3 regions of the Flavobacterium sp. CSZ genome follow, and region 3 is predicted to be linked to each of the others. Evidence: riboswitches for the same ligand, from Rfam matches in the RefSeq annotation. Region 3 holds a riboswitch; each other region holds the start of a gene.
What was found. A riboswitch is a leader RNA that binds a small molecule or an ion and turns the genes downstream of it on or off. The one in region 3 is predicted to bind cobalamin.

Region 1 (4,562 bases), on a different contig from region 3:
TTCTAATTCGTTAACATTAAATATTAAAATAACCAATGCCAGTTTGGCTTCGGCACAATTAAAAGATGTTTTAATTCTGGCCAATTTTGATGTTACAGCACAAAATGTTTCAACAGGTTTTCCGTATGCAGGAACGTGGTATAATTTAATGGATAATACGACTATAAATGTTGCGGATATAAATGCACCAATAAATTTACCTGCTGGAGAATATAGAATTTATGGCAACAAAACAGCGAATTTAGCCATTGAAGATTTTGAAAAAGGAAATGCGGTGAATTTATTCCCAAATCCGGTTTCAGACTATTTTACTTTAAATACTGCTGTTACAAAAGTTCAGGTTTATTCAATTTCCGGACAATTGGTTAAAAGTTTCGCTTCAAATAGAAACGTTGATTTTCAATTTGGCGTAAGCGAATTACAAACGGGTTTATATATTGTAAAAGCCTTGGATGAAAGCGGTAAAACGCAAGTAATGAAGTTTGTTAAAAAATAAAGGTTTAAAATATATCTCTAACAGATTAAAATTTTTGGTTTGGTTAGTAATGAAAAAGGGCTGCTCTATATTAATAGACAGCCCTTTTCTCATGTAATTTTGTATTACTTCTCTTTGTTGTATTCTCCAATTACGGCAAAATAGCCAAAAGTTCCCAATCCTAAAACAATGAGAGGAGTAAGAATAAAAAGGATGATGATTCCAAATACTAAATCATCTTGTTGGTCAGACAAGAGTTTGGGTAAGCCAAATTCGAATATGCAAAAATATGCCGCTGCAACTGCAAGGATAATCCACAAAACACCTAAAATTTGTTTGATAGTATTCATAGTTATAATATTAAAGGTGATTGGTTTTATTTTTATTATCGATGTAAATCATTCCAATTACAAAACAGACTGAAGCTATAATAATAGGATACCAAAGTCCGTCGAGATAAAAGTCCGGTTTTCCGGCTCCTTTAGCATGAGTTACAAAATATGTCGAAATAGCAGGAAGCAGACCTCCAAAAATACCATTACCAACATGATAAGGCAAAGACATTGACGTGTATCTGATTTTTGTTGGAAACATTTCGACTAAAAATGCCGCAATAGGTCCGTATACCATCGTAACAAATAAGACCTGAATGAAAACTAAGAAAATTAAAGTCCACTCATCGCTTGAATTGATCGTAATCGAAGTAGTAATATGAGCTTCTTTTTTGCCTGAAAAATGCGTCTTTTTCTCTAAGAAAGAAGTTCCATCACTATATTCTTTGTGTGTAGTATAAATAGAATCGTTGTCTTTATTAACCTCGATTGTTTCTTTTGTGGCCTGAGTAAGTTCTGTTTTGTAGTTTACATCTGTAGTATTGTACATCATTTTGTAAATAGGCCTGTAGAACAAAATCGCAAGAAGCATTCCGCCCATCATAATATATTTTCGTCCTATTTTGTCGCTCAGCCATCCAAAGAAAATAAAAAATGGAGTACCTAATAATAATGCAATTCCTAATAGTCCATCAACTTGCGACGAATCGATATTCATTACGGTTTTCATAAAACTCATAGCGTAAAACTGACCGGTGTACCAAACAACACCTTGTCCCATTGTGGCCCCAAATAATGCGAGTAACACGAATTTCAGGTTGTATCGGTTTCCGAAACTTTCTTTTAGAGGATTTGTACTGGTTGTACCTTCTTTTTTAGCTTTGGCAAAAACAGGAGATTCATCCATGTTTTTACGAATTAAATAAGAAACACCCACCATAACAATCGAAACCCAGAACGGAACCCGCCATCCCCAGGAATCAAAATCTTCAGACGAAAGTACATTTTTGGTCGCCAGAATAACCATTAACGAAATAAATAAACCAACTGTAGCTGTAGTTTGAATCCAGGAAGTCCAATATCCTTTTTGTCCCACAGGAGCATGTTCGGCAACATAAGTCGCTGCGCCTCCATATTCTCCACCAAGCGCTAATCCTTGTAATAAACGCAGAATCAATACTAATAATGGAGCCATAAAACCAATCGTTTCATAACTCGGGATACAGCCTATTAAAAAAGTAGAACCCCCCATTAATAATAAGGTAGCCATAAAAGTATATTTTCGGCCAATAATATCTCCGAGTCTTCCAAAAAATAAAGCGCCAAAAGGTCTTACGACAAATCCGGCAGCAAAAGTGGCCAAAGTCGATAAGAAGGCAGCGGTTGGATTATCACTCGGAAAGAATTTAGTTGAAATTACAACGGCCAAACTCCCAAAAATATAGAAATCATACCATTCAATCATAGTACCCATTGATGAGGCCGAAATTACTTTCCAGATGCCTTTTGTAGAAGTTTTGCTCATAAACTAATTTATATACTTGATGACAATTAAGAGTATTAAATATTTTTTCACGAATATAAAAGATAATTTTTTATTTATTTGATACTTTTTTAACAAATGATGTTTATTTGTTGATTTAACATTTATTCGGTAAGTCAAAGCTTTGTAAATCGAAATAAATTATAGTTTGCAGCAATGGTCAAAGCCTTTAAAATAAAGGACTGTTGCTTTGTTACGAAAGAAAACACTAGTTTTGCAGCTCAAATTTTAGAACAGAAAATGGTTGTCATATTGATGCAATATTGACATTAAAAGGGAATTTGGTGAAAATCCAAAACTGTCCCGCAGCTGTAAGCTCATTAACTGAAACCCTTTAATACGTCACTTTTCATTTTGAAAGGGAAGGCTGGGTGTAGGGAGCAAGTCAGAAGACCTGCCATTTTTATAGTAATAAATAGCTTTCGGGGATTGAAGCTTGAATTAAGAACAATACTTTTCACTTTGTGTGATCATGTATTGTTTCGTTATTCTATTCTCGTAAGCCAAAAATAGAGTTTATGAGTTTTTTTTTCTGCAAATATGATATCGTCAAAACAATTTTCTTCGAGATGTTTTTCTATGCGATTCATTGTTTTTCTTCATTAAAAAAATCATTAAAACGTATCGTTGTACAAGATGTTTGCTTTTGCAAAAGTGCTTATACCGCTTTTGTCCAGGTAAATTGTATTTCGATTTAAAGATTTAAGTAATATAATTTTTTAAATATTTAATAATGAAAAACCAATTTTTTTCCAAACCATTAATTGCAATCGTCTCTTTGATGCTGCTGACAATTTCGTGTAATAATGATGATGATTTTACAGCTCCACCTGTAATAAAAGGCGAACAGCAGTTAAAAGATACTTTGACCATTGGAAAAACGCTGCAATTAAGCTCAAAATTAGCCGATAGAAAGAATGTTTCTTTTGAATGGGCCGTAGACGGAAAAGTAGTAGGATCTGATTCTACTTATATCTTTAAACCGGAAGCAAGAGGCGATTTTAAAATTACAATGACAGCCAAAAATGATGGCGGAAACGTTTCTCTAACTTATAATATTCATGCATGGGGAGCATATGAAAACGGTTTCTTTATGATCAACGAAGGATGGTTTGGTCACGGAACAGGAACGGTAGGGTTTTACAGATATGATACAAAAGCCGTGGAAGACAGTGTTTTTGTAAAAGTAAATCCGGATAAGGATCTAAAACCGGCAACGTCTACATTAGAATTTGGAACGATCATCAATAAAAAACTATTTTTAGTTTCTAAAGTTGGCGGACCAGTTGTAGTTGCTGATGCTTATTCTCTTAAAGAAGAAAAAAGAATCGTGGCTAAAGGCGGAAACGACTGGCGTGCAGTAGTAGGTATTGATGAAAATCAAGCTCTTTTGACTTCGAGTAAAGGGATATTTAAGCTTAATCTTAATACTATGGAGGTAAATGGGCAAATCGATGGTATTACCGGTCAGGTAGGAGATATCGTTAAGTCTAACGGTTATATTTTTGCATTGTCTGCTTCAAAAGGAGTGATTGTTATTAATGCTTCGACATTGGCTATCGAAAAAACTATTCCGGGTATGGTTTTAGGATTTGCAGTTACCGATGATAAAAAAGTATGGGCAGCAGGAGGTAAAAAACTTATAAGTATAGATTCGAATACGCTTGAAGTAAAAGAAATCGCATTAGGTTTTCAGGCTTACGGAAGCTGGGGAGCATGGCATCCGGGATCTATTACAGCGGCTAAAAATGATATTTTTATTGCTAAAAACGGAAGTTTTAGCGGTGGTAAAGAAGTTTATAAATACACAGGAACTCCGGAGTCCTTGGCGGAACCTTTTATTAGTTTAACAAATTCAAATATCTTATATGGTGCAGGAATTGGTTATGATCGAAAGAAAAACACTTTGGTACTGAATACATTAAATGAAGGTTTTGGGGTTAATTTCTCTATTAATAATCTTTATTTATTCAACGCCGATTCAGGAGTTAAAATAGCATCGGTAAATTATTCAGGATATTATTTCCCTGCGGTTTCGGTGTTTCATCAATAGTTTTTTTTCGGAACCAGATTTAAGCGAAAAAAAAATTAACCGCAAAGATCGCAAAGTAAAAAACACAAAGTTCGCAAAGCTTTTTATCGTAAAGCTTTGCGAACTTTGCGTTTTCTCAGCATAACGTCAGGTGAAAATCTTAGCGCACTTTGGGTAAAA
Region 2 (4,562 bases), on a different contig from region 3:
AAAACATTGACCATCATCCTGATTATTTAAACAAAGCCACTCGGTATTTCCCTTTGATTGGCTGGATTGTGGGGAGCATTTCTTTTCTGGCTTTCTATCTTTTTTCGTTTTTTCTTTCAACAGAAACAGCGGTAATTTTTGCCCTTATTGTTTCTGTTCTTACTACCGGAGCTTTTCACGAAGATGGCTTTGCAGATGTTTGTGATGGTTTTGGTGGCGGCTGGACCAAAGAAAAAATCCTGATTATTATGAAAGACAGCGCGATTGGTGCTTATGGAGCTATTGGTTTGGTTTTGCTTTTTTTATTAAAATTCAAATTGCTTTCAGAATCTGTTTCGCTTTTTAAAGGAGATAATTCTATTGCACTTATTCAGGTTTTTATTTTGTTTATTTCTGCTCATGCTTTGAGCCGTTTGGCTGCCATCTCTATTATTTTTACGCATGAATATTCCAGAGACGATGCTTCGAGTAAAAGTAAACCTATTGCAAAAAACCATAGCTGGAAAGAAATTTTCGGTTCGTTTTTCTTCGGATTACTTCCTCTTTTCGTTTTCTCTTATTTTCAATATAAATTCCTTTTGGCTTTAATTCCTGTTTTTATAGCAAGATTTTTTCTTGCACGTTATTTCCAGAAATGGATTGATGGTTATACTGGAGACTGTCTTGGCGCAACACAACAGGTTTGCGAGGTTGTTTATTATTTAAGTATTCTTTTGATATGGAAATTTATCTAGTTCGTCATACCGAAACGATTTGCGAAAAAGGAGTTTGTTACGGACAATCTGATGTAGATTTGGCAGAACCTTTTGAATCTGTTTTTGAAAATATCGTTTCGCAATTACCTCCTGAAGCAATAATTTTTTCGAGTCCACTAAAACGTTGTGTCATTTTAGCTGAATATATTCAGGATCATATTAAAACAATTGCATTTGAAAAAGAAGATCGTTTAATGGAAATGAATTTTGGCGATTGGGAAATGAAAAACTGGAATGAAATTCCGCCGGAGCAACTTAATCCCTGGATGGAGGATTTTGTAAATATCAGGGTTTCAAATGGCGAATCATTTGTTGTATTACACGAACGAGTGGGGATTTTTTTATCTCAAATTTCAAAAGAAATAACAAAACCTATCATTATAGTAGCGCACGCAGGAGTAATACGTAGTATTTTATGTCATCATACTTCGTTGCCTCTAAAAGATACCTTTAATAACAAAGTAGATTTTGGTGAGGTAATAAAAATAGCACTTTAAATACCTTTTTGTTTAAATTTTATCCTTAATAGTCAAACAAATTAGAAAATTCGATATTTTTAACTTTATCTTTGCAACCAATTAAGGTTGTGTTATTTCAAAACACATTAAAAGGGAATCAAGTAATAATCAAAATCTTGAGCTGTACCCGCAACTGTAAGCTTAGTTCTAAAAAGAATGTTTGTTGTTAACTCTAATACCACTGCTCGCCCCGGCGAATGGGAAGGTAAACAACAAGACGCAAGCCAGGAGACCTGCCTTTGTAACAAATATCAAGCTCTCGGGAAAAAGAGTTTAGAAATTATGACTTTAAAAAAACTTTTCGCATTTTGTTTATTGCTGCTGTGCCAAATTATTATGGCGCAGAATGATACTATTAATAAACTAAAAGAAGTTGTCGTTTCAGACGCTAATCTTAAAAAGTACTCTGCCTCACAATTGGTTCAGGTATTAAATGATTCCGTTATCAGTAAAAACGCCTCTTCTTTAACTTCTCTTTTAAATTTCAATACTGTCATTTATTTTAAGGAAAATGGTTTTGGTATGACATCCGGACCTTCTTTCAGGGGAACTACTGCAGCACAAACTGCTGTTATCTGGAATGGTATCAACATTAATTCACAATTTTTAGGTCAGACGGATTTCAACACCATCGGAACAAGGGATTTTAATTCTATAGCTGTGAAAGCTGGTGGAGGAAGTGTTTTATACGGAAGCAGTGCCATCGGCGGAAGCATTCACCTTAATAATGATTTGAGATTTAAAAACGAATTCTCTAATCAGGTATTTTTTAGCCTGGGAAGTTACAATACTTTGAGTGCCAATTATCGCATCAACGCATCTTCTGATAAATATAGTTTACAGGTCAATATCTCCAGAAATAGCTCTGATAATGATTTTAAATATCCTGGCACAACAGATCAGAGAAACATAAATGGTGAGTATTATAACACCAGCATGAACACCACTTTTGGGTATAAAATAGATGCTAAAAATACCATAAAAGCATACAGCCAGTTTTATGATGCAGAGCGTCATTTTTCTTTAATCACACCCACAGAAACCAAAACAAAGTACAACGATTTTAATACCCGAAATTTATTAGAATGGGAAAGTCTGTTTAATAGTTTTACATCAAAATTGAAATTGGCACATATTGGCGAGTCCTATAAGTATTTTGCCAATATAAATTCTGAACTGTTTACCTATGGAAAAGTTGAAACTTCTATCATAAAATATGATTTGGCTTTTGATGTAAATGATAAAATCAAACTAAACACTATTGTCGATTACAGTCGTAATAAAGGATATGGTTCGAGCATCGATAATGCAAAAAGAGAAGTTGGCTCGGCTAGTTTGCTGTTAAGTCATTTAGTTACTGAAAAATGGGATTACAATGCCAGCATACGCCAGGAAGTAACCGATAATTTCGGGAATCCATTCCTGTTTTCTTTTGGAACACGTTATCAATTTACTGATTTTTATCGTGTGAAATTTAACGCTTCAAAAAATTTCAGAATGCCTACATATAATGATTTGTTTTGGGAAGGAAGCGGTAATCCTGATCTAAGACGTGAAACTTCTTATCAGGCAGAAATTGGCAATGAGTTTTTTACAAAGAATTTTTCTGTCTCTCTGACAACCTATTATAATTCGATCAAAGACTTATTACGCTGGGTTCCGACTGAAGGAAGCGGTGGCGCCTGGTCACCGGAAAACACAGATAAAGTAAGAGCTTATGGCGCCGAAATAGTATTAGAATGGAGACCCAAAATAGGAAACAACAATTTTACCGTTAACGGAACTTACGCTTATACGGTTTCTGAAAGTAAACAAATAATAAAAGGAGAATCTGTTTACAAGCAATTGATTTACGTTCCTTACCATAAACTAACAGGATCGGTTTCTTATAATTGGAAAAAAGTATCTTCTTATTTTCAATACTTATACAACGGAGATGCTTATACAACGCCTTTTAATAATCCTGCGAGTAAAGTAAAAGATTATAATATTGGGAATATTGGTGTTGATTACGATTTTGGAAAAAAGAACAGTTATAAACTTGGCATACAAGCTTTAAATATCTGGAATGAAAATTATCAACCCGTTACCAACAGACAAATGCCGGGAAGAAATTATACAATATACATAAACCTTAATTTTTAAATACGATGAAAAGATTTAACAAACTATTTTTAACTGTCATAATAAGCTCGGCATTTTTCGTGTCATGTAGCAGCGATAATGATGATACTGCACCAGAACCTCGCGGAAATTACGAAGGTGGATTATTTATTGCAAATGAAGGTCAATTTCTTAAATCGAATGGAAATGTATCTTATCTATCAGATGATTTAAAAATTGAAAACAATGTTTTTTCTTTATTAAATCCTGAAAAAACAACAAATGACATTATTCAATGCATCGGTTTTAATGGAGACTTCGCTTACCTGGTTGTAAATAATTCTAATAAAATTGAAGTAGTAAACAGATATACTTTCAAGAGCATCGCTACTGTTACTGCAAACATCAAAACCCCTAGATATATCGCTTTTGCAAACGGAAAAGGATATGTTACAAACTGGGGGGACGGAGCTGATCCAAATGATGATTACGTAGGGATTCTCGACCTTACCACAAACACTATAACATCTAAAATTCCTGTAGTTGAAGGACCTGAAAAAATAATTGAAAACGGCGGTAAACTTTATGTAACTCATAAAGGAGGTTACAACTTCGGAAATTCATTAACTGTAATTAATGCTGCAACTAACTCGGTAGTGACTAACTTCGTGGTAGGTGATATGCCTGGAGGATTGGTAAAAGACAATGGAAGCTTGTATATTTTATGCGAAGGATATCCTTACTATGCTCCCACACAAACAGCTGGTAAATTAGTAAAAGTTAGTTTAAGCAGTAATACTATTACATCTACTCTTAGTTTTGATGGTGTAATACATCCTGGATATTTAGATATTGAAAACGATAAATTATATTACACTATTGACAGTAATATTTACTCTCTTGCTACAAGCGCTACAGCTTTACCAACTGCTCCAATTTTCAAGGCTACTGAGGTTACCTCACTTTATGGACTAGCAGTAAAAAATAGCAAGATATATGTTGCAGACAAAGTAAATAATGTAGATAATGGAGATATTTATATCTATTCTCTAACAGGAAAACTTGCTAATGAATTTAGCGTAGGTGTTAATCCAAACGGATTTTACTTTAACAACTAATCTAAGAATAGAATTAGTTTATTATTTTGGATAAAAAAAGGCTTTCATTTCTGAAAGCCTTTTTTATG
Region 3 (4,562 bases):
TTTCAGAATACGTATACGTTAAGTTGGTACTTAAATTTACTTTGCCAATATGCATGCCCATATTCACGACAGACTCTACTCCTTTACCTTTTACCTGCCCTATGTTGGTCATCATCCAGCGAAATAAATTTCCTGTAGGCGCTGCTACGATTTTATCTTTAGTATTGGTATAATAGCCATCGACCTGAAAAGATATTTTATCAAAGAATCCTTTATTTACCAGTAAATTATAAGTCAAACCAATATCGTACTGGTTCATATATTCAGGTCTTAAAGTACTCGAACCAACCATTGTATAATACAAATCATTAAAAGTGGGCATTCTGAAAATACGTTTTGCAAATGCTCTCACATTAAAATCGTAATTTTTAAAAGGTGTGTAGCCTAAAAATAAAGCGGGTGTAAATTCTTTTTTATCCGGGGCTTTTGCATTGTAGCGCACTTCTTCCTGAACATAAGTTCCCACAACGCTTCCCAAAGCTTTAAAACCACCATATCGATAAGAACTTGCCAAAGAAAATAATGCTGTATAACGCTGCGGAAAAGAAAATTGAGTATTTATTCCTTTTCTGGTTGCATTTAATCTATTGTACTGAAAATCTGTAGATAGCGAAACATCCCAATTCGACAATATACTGTACATGTTTACGGCTGAGAAATAATATTCCTGCTGGTAGTAACTATCGTCAGATTGTGCGCCTTCGGTTACGGTTTCGCCTAATATATTGGTGGTATCTCGTGCCACATAGTGCGTGTAATCGTAAGCATATTTTGCTTTGGCCTGAAACTTATATCTTTTGGTAAAATCCTTGATTAAAGTTCCTTGTGCGAAAAAATTCTTGTCGTATTGCCTGAAACCGTCTGAAAATTTATTTTCGACAATAGCTCCGGGTGCTCCTCTATCTGAATCATAATAGTACACTTTGGCATCCCAGGAACCATTATTGATTTTTCCGTAAAGGCCGGATTCAAATCGTAATGCTTCTATATCGCTATTATGTCTGGTGGCAGTGGTATCGTAGGCTACTGATCCGTCGAGATTGTTTCTTTTGTATCTAAATTTGTATTGTCCGTTTGATTTGATGTATTCAGAACTAACGTTCATGCTGACTTTATCGCTCAGTTTTTGTTCCCATCTAAAAGAAGGATCGAAATAGTTGATAGACATGGTTTTAAACCTTACCAGTAAATTTGTTTTTTTATCACCAACAAAAACAGGACGTTTTGTTCTTAAATAAATGGTCGAAGCGGCTGAAAAATCCTTTGCAGACTGAAAAATTTCACTTTTCTGTCCATTATATAAGGTTAGGGATTCCATGTCATCTAAGGAATATTTTCCCAGATCCGTGACTCCATTTTGCGCGTTACCTAACTGAATACCATCATAAAAAACACCTACATGGTGTGTACCCATATTACGTACATCGACCGTTTTAAGTCCGCCGAGACCGCCATAATCTTTAATTTGAATTCCTGCAAAATATCTCAATGCATCGGCAACATTATGGCTTGCTAAATTCTCCAGTAATTTTCCTGAAAGACTTTGTACGGGAATTACTTCCTGATATGGTTTCCCTTTTAGAATAACTTCTTTTAAAACACGCAAACTGTCATTAGATACTTGCGAATGAATCAAATATGGAGCAATAAATAAGAAAAATAATAAGAGTAATTTTTTTGTATTATACATCACTGATTTAATTAAATAAACCTCGCGGATGTAGTAATCAAAAAGCAAAAAGAGAGAATCCCACTATGCAATAGCAGGTCAATTTTTGTTGTTCGACTTTATTCCACGAAAGCCTTAAACTATGTGATTATGGCAGGTCTCCTGACTTGTTCCATCTTTAAACAACCTTCTCATTCGCCGCGGCGAACAATGGCATTAGTAACGTTTAAAGACTTATATAGAACTTACAGTAGCGGGTCTGCTCAGGATTTGCACCTGATTCCCTTTTAACTATTTTCTTTTATTTTTCTAAAGAAAACAGACCAAAATCTGACGTAAAGATATGATTATCTTTATAAAAAGAAGTACAACGTAACGAAATTACATTTTTAATAATAAATTAACAAAAATGTCATTAATAACACAAGTAACTTAAAAGCAAGTTTTTGCCAAATTAATTTGAGTCAAAATACAGCTGTAAGATCGGCAACGATTTCGATCGTTGAGGCTTGGAGAATTGGGTTCTAAAAACACATAACCCAAGGTTGAAAACTTGGGTTATAGTTGAAATAGGATTAGAAATGAAGGATCTAATAAAATGTATTTTTTTTTTATAAGCAATAAATATTTTACTATCTAAAAATTGTTATGGTATCTGCCAAATTTTCTTTGTAGATAAATGCTTTGATAAATTCCTGGACTTCATTTGTAGTTTCAGAAGGAGTTGCGAAAGAATTGATATGAAACTCATCATCCTGATCGAGGATATGAATAATTTCGGTATAGCCTTTAGAGATTAAACTACCCTTTAATTTAATAATATTCAACTGTTGTTGACTATCCAACTCCTTACGAACTTTTAGTTTTATAGCTTTATCCATTTGTAAATATTTTAAATTATTTGACTCTGATTCATTCTCAAATATAAAAATTAATTCGTTACTAATGTTCCTAAAATCGCTTTATAAAACATTATTTATCAACACACTAATAAACAAAAGTTTAAGAAATTGTTATTAATTTTATTAAATCGTTATCTACTTCCTAAATTTAATTTTCTTATATTTTATGCTAACCACAAAATTGATATCGATAATAAAAGCTTCTCTTTTATTAAAATTTCAATAACTTTGGATGCTACTATGCACAATCAACTTAGAGAACATATAGAAAAAATAATTCCTCTTACTGATGAAGAGTTTGCTTTTGTGTCTTCTCATTTTACTTCCAAAAAATTTAAAAAATATCAGTTTCTTATTCAGGAAGGTGATTCTGTCAAGTATTCTTATTTTATCATTTCGGGACTTTTAAAATTGGTATATACTGATGAAAAAGCAAAGCAGCATGTTGTTTCTTTTGCTATGGAAGATTGGTGGGAAAGTGATTACTACGCCTTTTTTACCCAAACTGAAGCTACAATGTCATTAGAATGCCTTGAAGATACTGAAGTACTTTGCTGCTCGTTTGAAGATTATAAAAACCTATGCAACGGCTTGCAGAAAATGGAACGCTTTTTTCTGGAGAAAGCCACTTTTGGTTTTCTGGGATCTCAACGCCGCATTGTTTCCTGGCAGACTTCTAACTCTAAAGAGCGTTACGACCAATTATTAAAACAATATCCTTCGCTCCTGCAGCGTGTTCCTAAAAGTCTTATTGCTTCGTATTTAGGCGTTTCGCGCGAAACATTAAGTCGATTATCTTCCTGATGTGACAATTCTCACATCAAAATCTTGAAAAATGTCACGAGTACTTTCCAGCCGTTATGATCAATTTTGTATTACAATTTTAAACTGTAATCGTGAAAAAAACGGCAAGCCTTTTAGTATTACTATTATTAACTACGATGCCTGTATTGACACAAACGAAAAAAGGAAAACAAATGGAAAAAAGAGAATTTAATCCTTGGGAATGGCAAAATCAACGCAGTTATGTACAAGCAATTGAAGTAAAAAATCCGCAAGGAACATTATATGTTTCGGGACAAACGGCGATAAGTGCTGACGGAATCTCCAGTAATGAAAACATGGAATCGCAAATAAAACTGGCATTGCAAAATCTGGAACAAGTCATTACGGAAGCCGGATATGAATGCAGCGGAATTGTTCGGTTGAATATCTATACTACTGCGACTGATGAACTTTGGCCACATTTTAATCTTATTCAGGATTGGGTGGCGAAACATGGTATGAAACAAGCGACAACTTTACTGGAAGTAAAAAGTCTTTTTGAGACTTTAAAAGTTGAACTCGAAGCGACTGTTGTAAAATAAAGTCTTCATGATATAAAAAAGCTGTGTCTTTCTTTTCAGGAAAAACGCAGCTTTTTTGTTTATTTTTTTTCTTTAAAATTAAAAAAATCAAATCAATTTATTTATTTTTTGAAAAGTTTTAAAATAAAAAAGAAGTAAAATCTTCTTACAATTTTAACCTTTAAACAATAGTCTTTCAAACGGTTATCTAAAAAAAACATATAATTCCGTCTATTTTTTTAAATTTTTTGCCTTATATTTCAAAACTAAAAATTCAATTTTTACGTAATTACCTCAAACGATAGTCTTGTAATAAGATAAATTCAATTCACTGGTACGTTTTTGGAAAAATATTGAATTTTATCTTATTCCTGATTATCGCTATTTTTTATTAAATTTTAAGAATATTAAGTTTGGACAATATTAATGTACTAAGATTAAAAAGAACTTTAGCTTACCTGGAAAGCAAACAACGTGAATTAAAAAGACAAAACGAAAACGATACCCGAAGTCTTGAGTCTATGATAAAATATCTTAAAAAAGATATGCTGGAACAGTTTAAATTAACCGAGTATGACATTTACATAAAAGGCGAAATTCACAATACCGAAACTTTTATTCATAGTGTAAAAAGTATTATAGATA

Region 1: another riboswitch for cobalamin. It lies ahead of IRZ78_RS24645 (DUF5074 domain-containing protein); the one in region 3 lies ahead of IRZ78_RS01910 (TonB-dependent receptor plug domain-containing protein).
Region 2: another riboswitch for cobalamin. It lies ahead of IRZ78_RS11950 (TonB-dependent receptor); the one in region 3 lies ahead of IRZ78_RS01910 (TonB-dependent receptor plug domain-containing protein).

The regions. Positions count from the first base shown of each region.
Region 1 covers NZ_JADKPQ010000031.1:48,936-53,497, forward strand. Annotated here, with positions in the region: gene IRZ78_RS24630 (alpha-amylase family glycosyl hydrolase) at 1-496, shown strand, start outside; gene IRZ78_RS24635 (DUF6814 family protein) at 601-825, opposite strand; gene IRZ78_RS24640 (MFS transporter) at 836-2,332, opposite strand; cobalamin riboswitch at 2,575-2,767, shown strand; gene IRZ78_RS24645 (DUF5074 domain-containing protein) at 3,084-4,403, shown strand.
Region 2 covers NZ_JADKPQ010000009.1:41,558-46,119, forward strand. Annotated here, with positions in the region: gene IRZ78_RS11940 (adenosylcobinamide-GDP ribazoletransferase) at 1-734, shown strand, start outside; gene cobC (alpha-ribazole phosphatase) at 719-1,252, shown strand; cobalamin riboswitch at 1,320-1,529, shown strand; gene IRZ78_RS11950 (TonB-dependent receptor) at 1,610-3,418, shown strand; gene IRZ78_RS11955 (DUF5074 domain-containing protein) at 3,424-4,494, shown strand.
Region 3 covers NZ_JADKPQ010000001.1:455,556-460,117, forward strand. Annotated here, with positions in the region: gene IRZ78_RS01910 (TonB-dependent receptor plug domain-containing protein) at 1-1,690, opposite strand, end outside; cobalamin riboswitch at 1,804-2,012, opposite strand; gene IRZ78_RS01915 (hypothetical protein) at 2,302-2,550, opposite strand; gene IRZ78_RS01920 (Crp/Fnr family transcriptional regulator) at 2,812-3,375, shown strand; gene IRZ78_RS01925 (RidA family protein) at 3,549-3,938, shown strand; gene IRZ78_RS01930 (hypothetical protein) at 4,331-4,562, shown strand, end outside.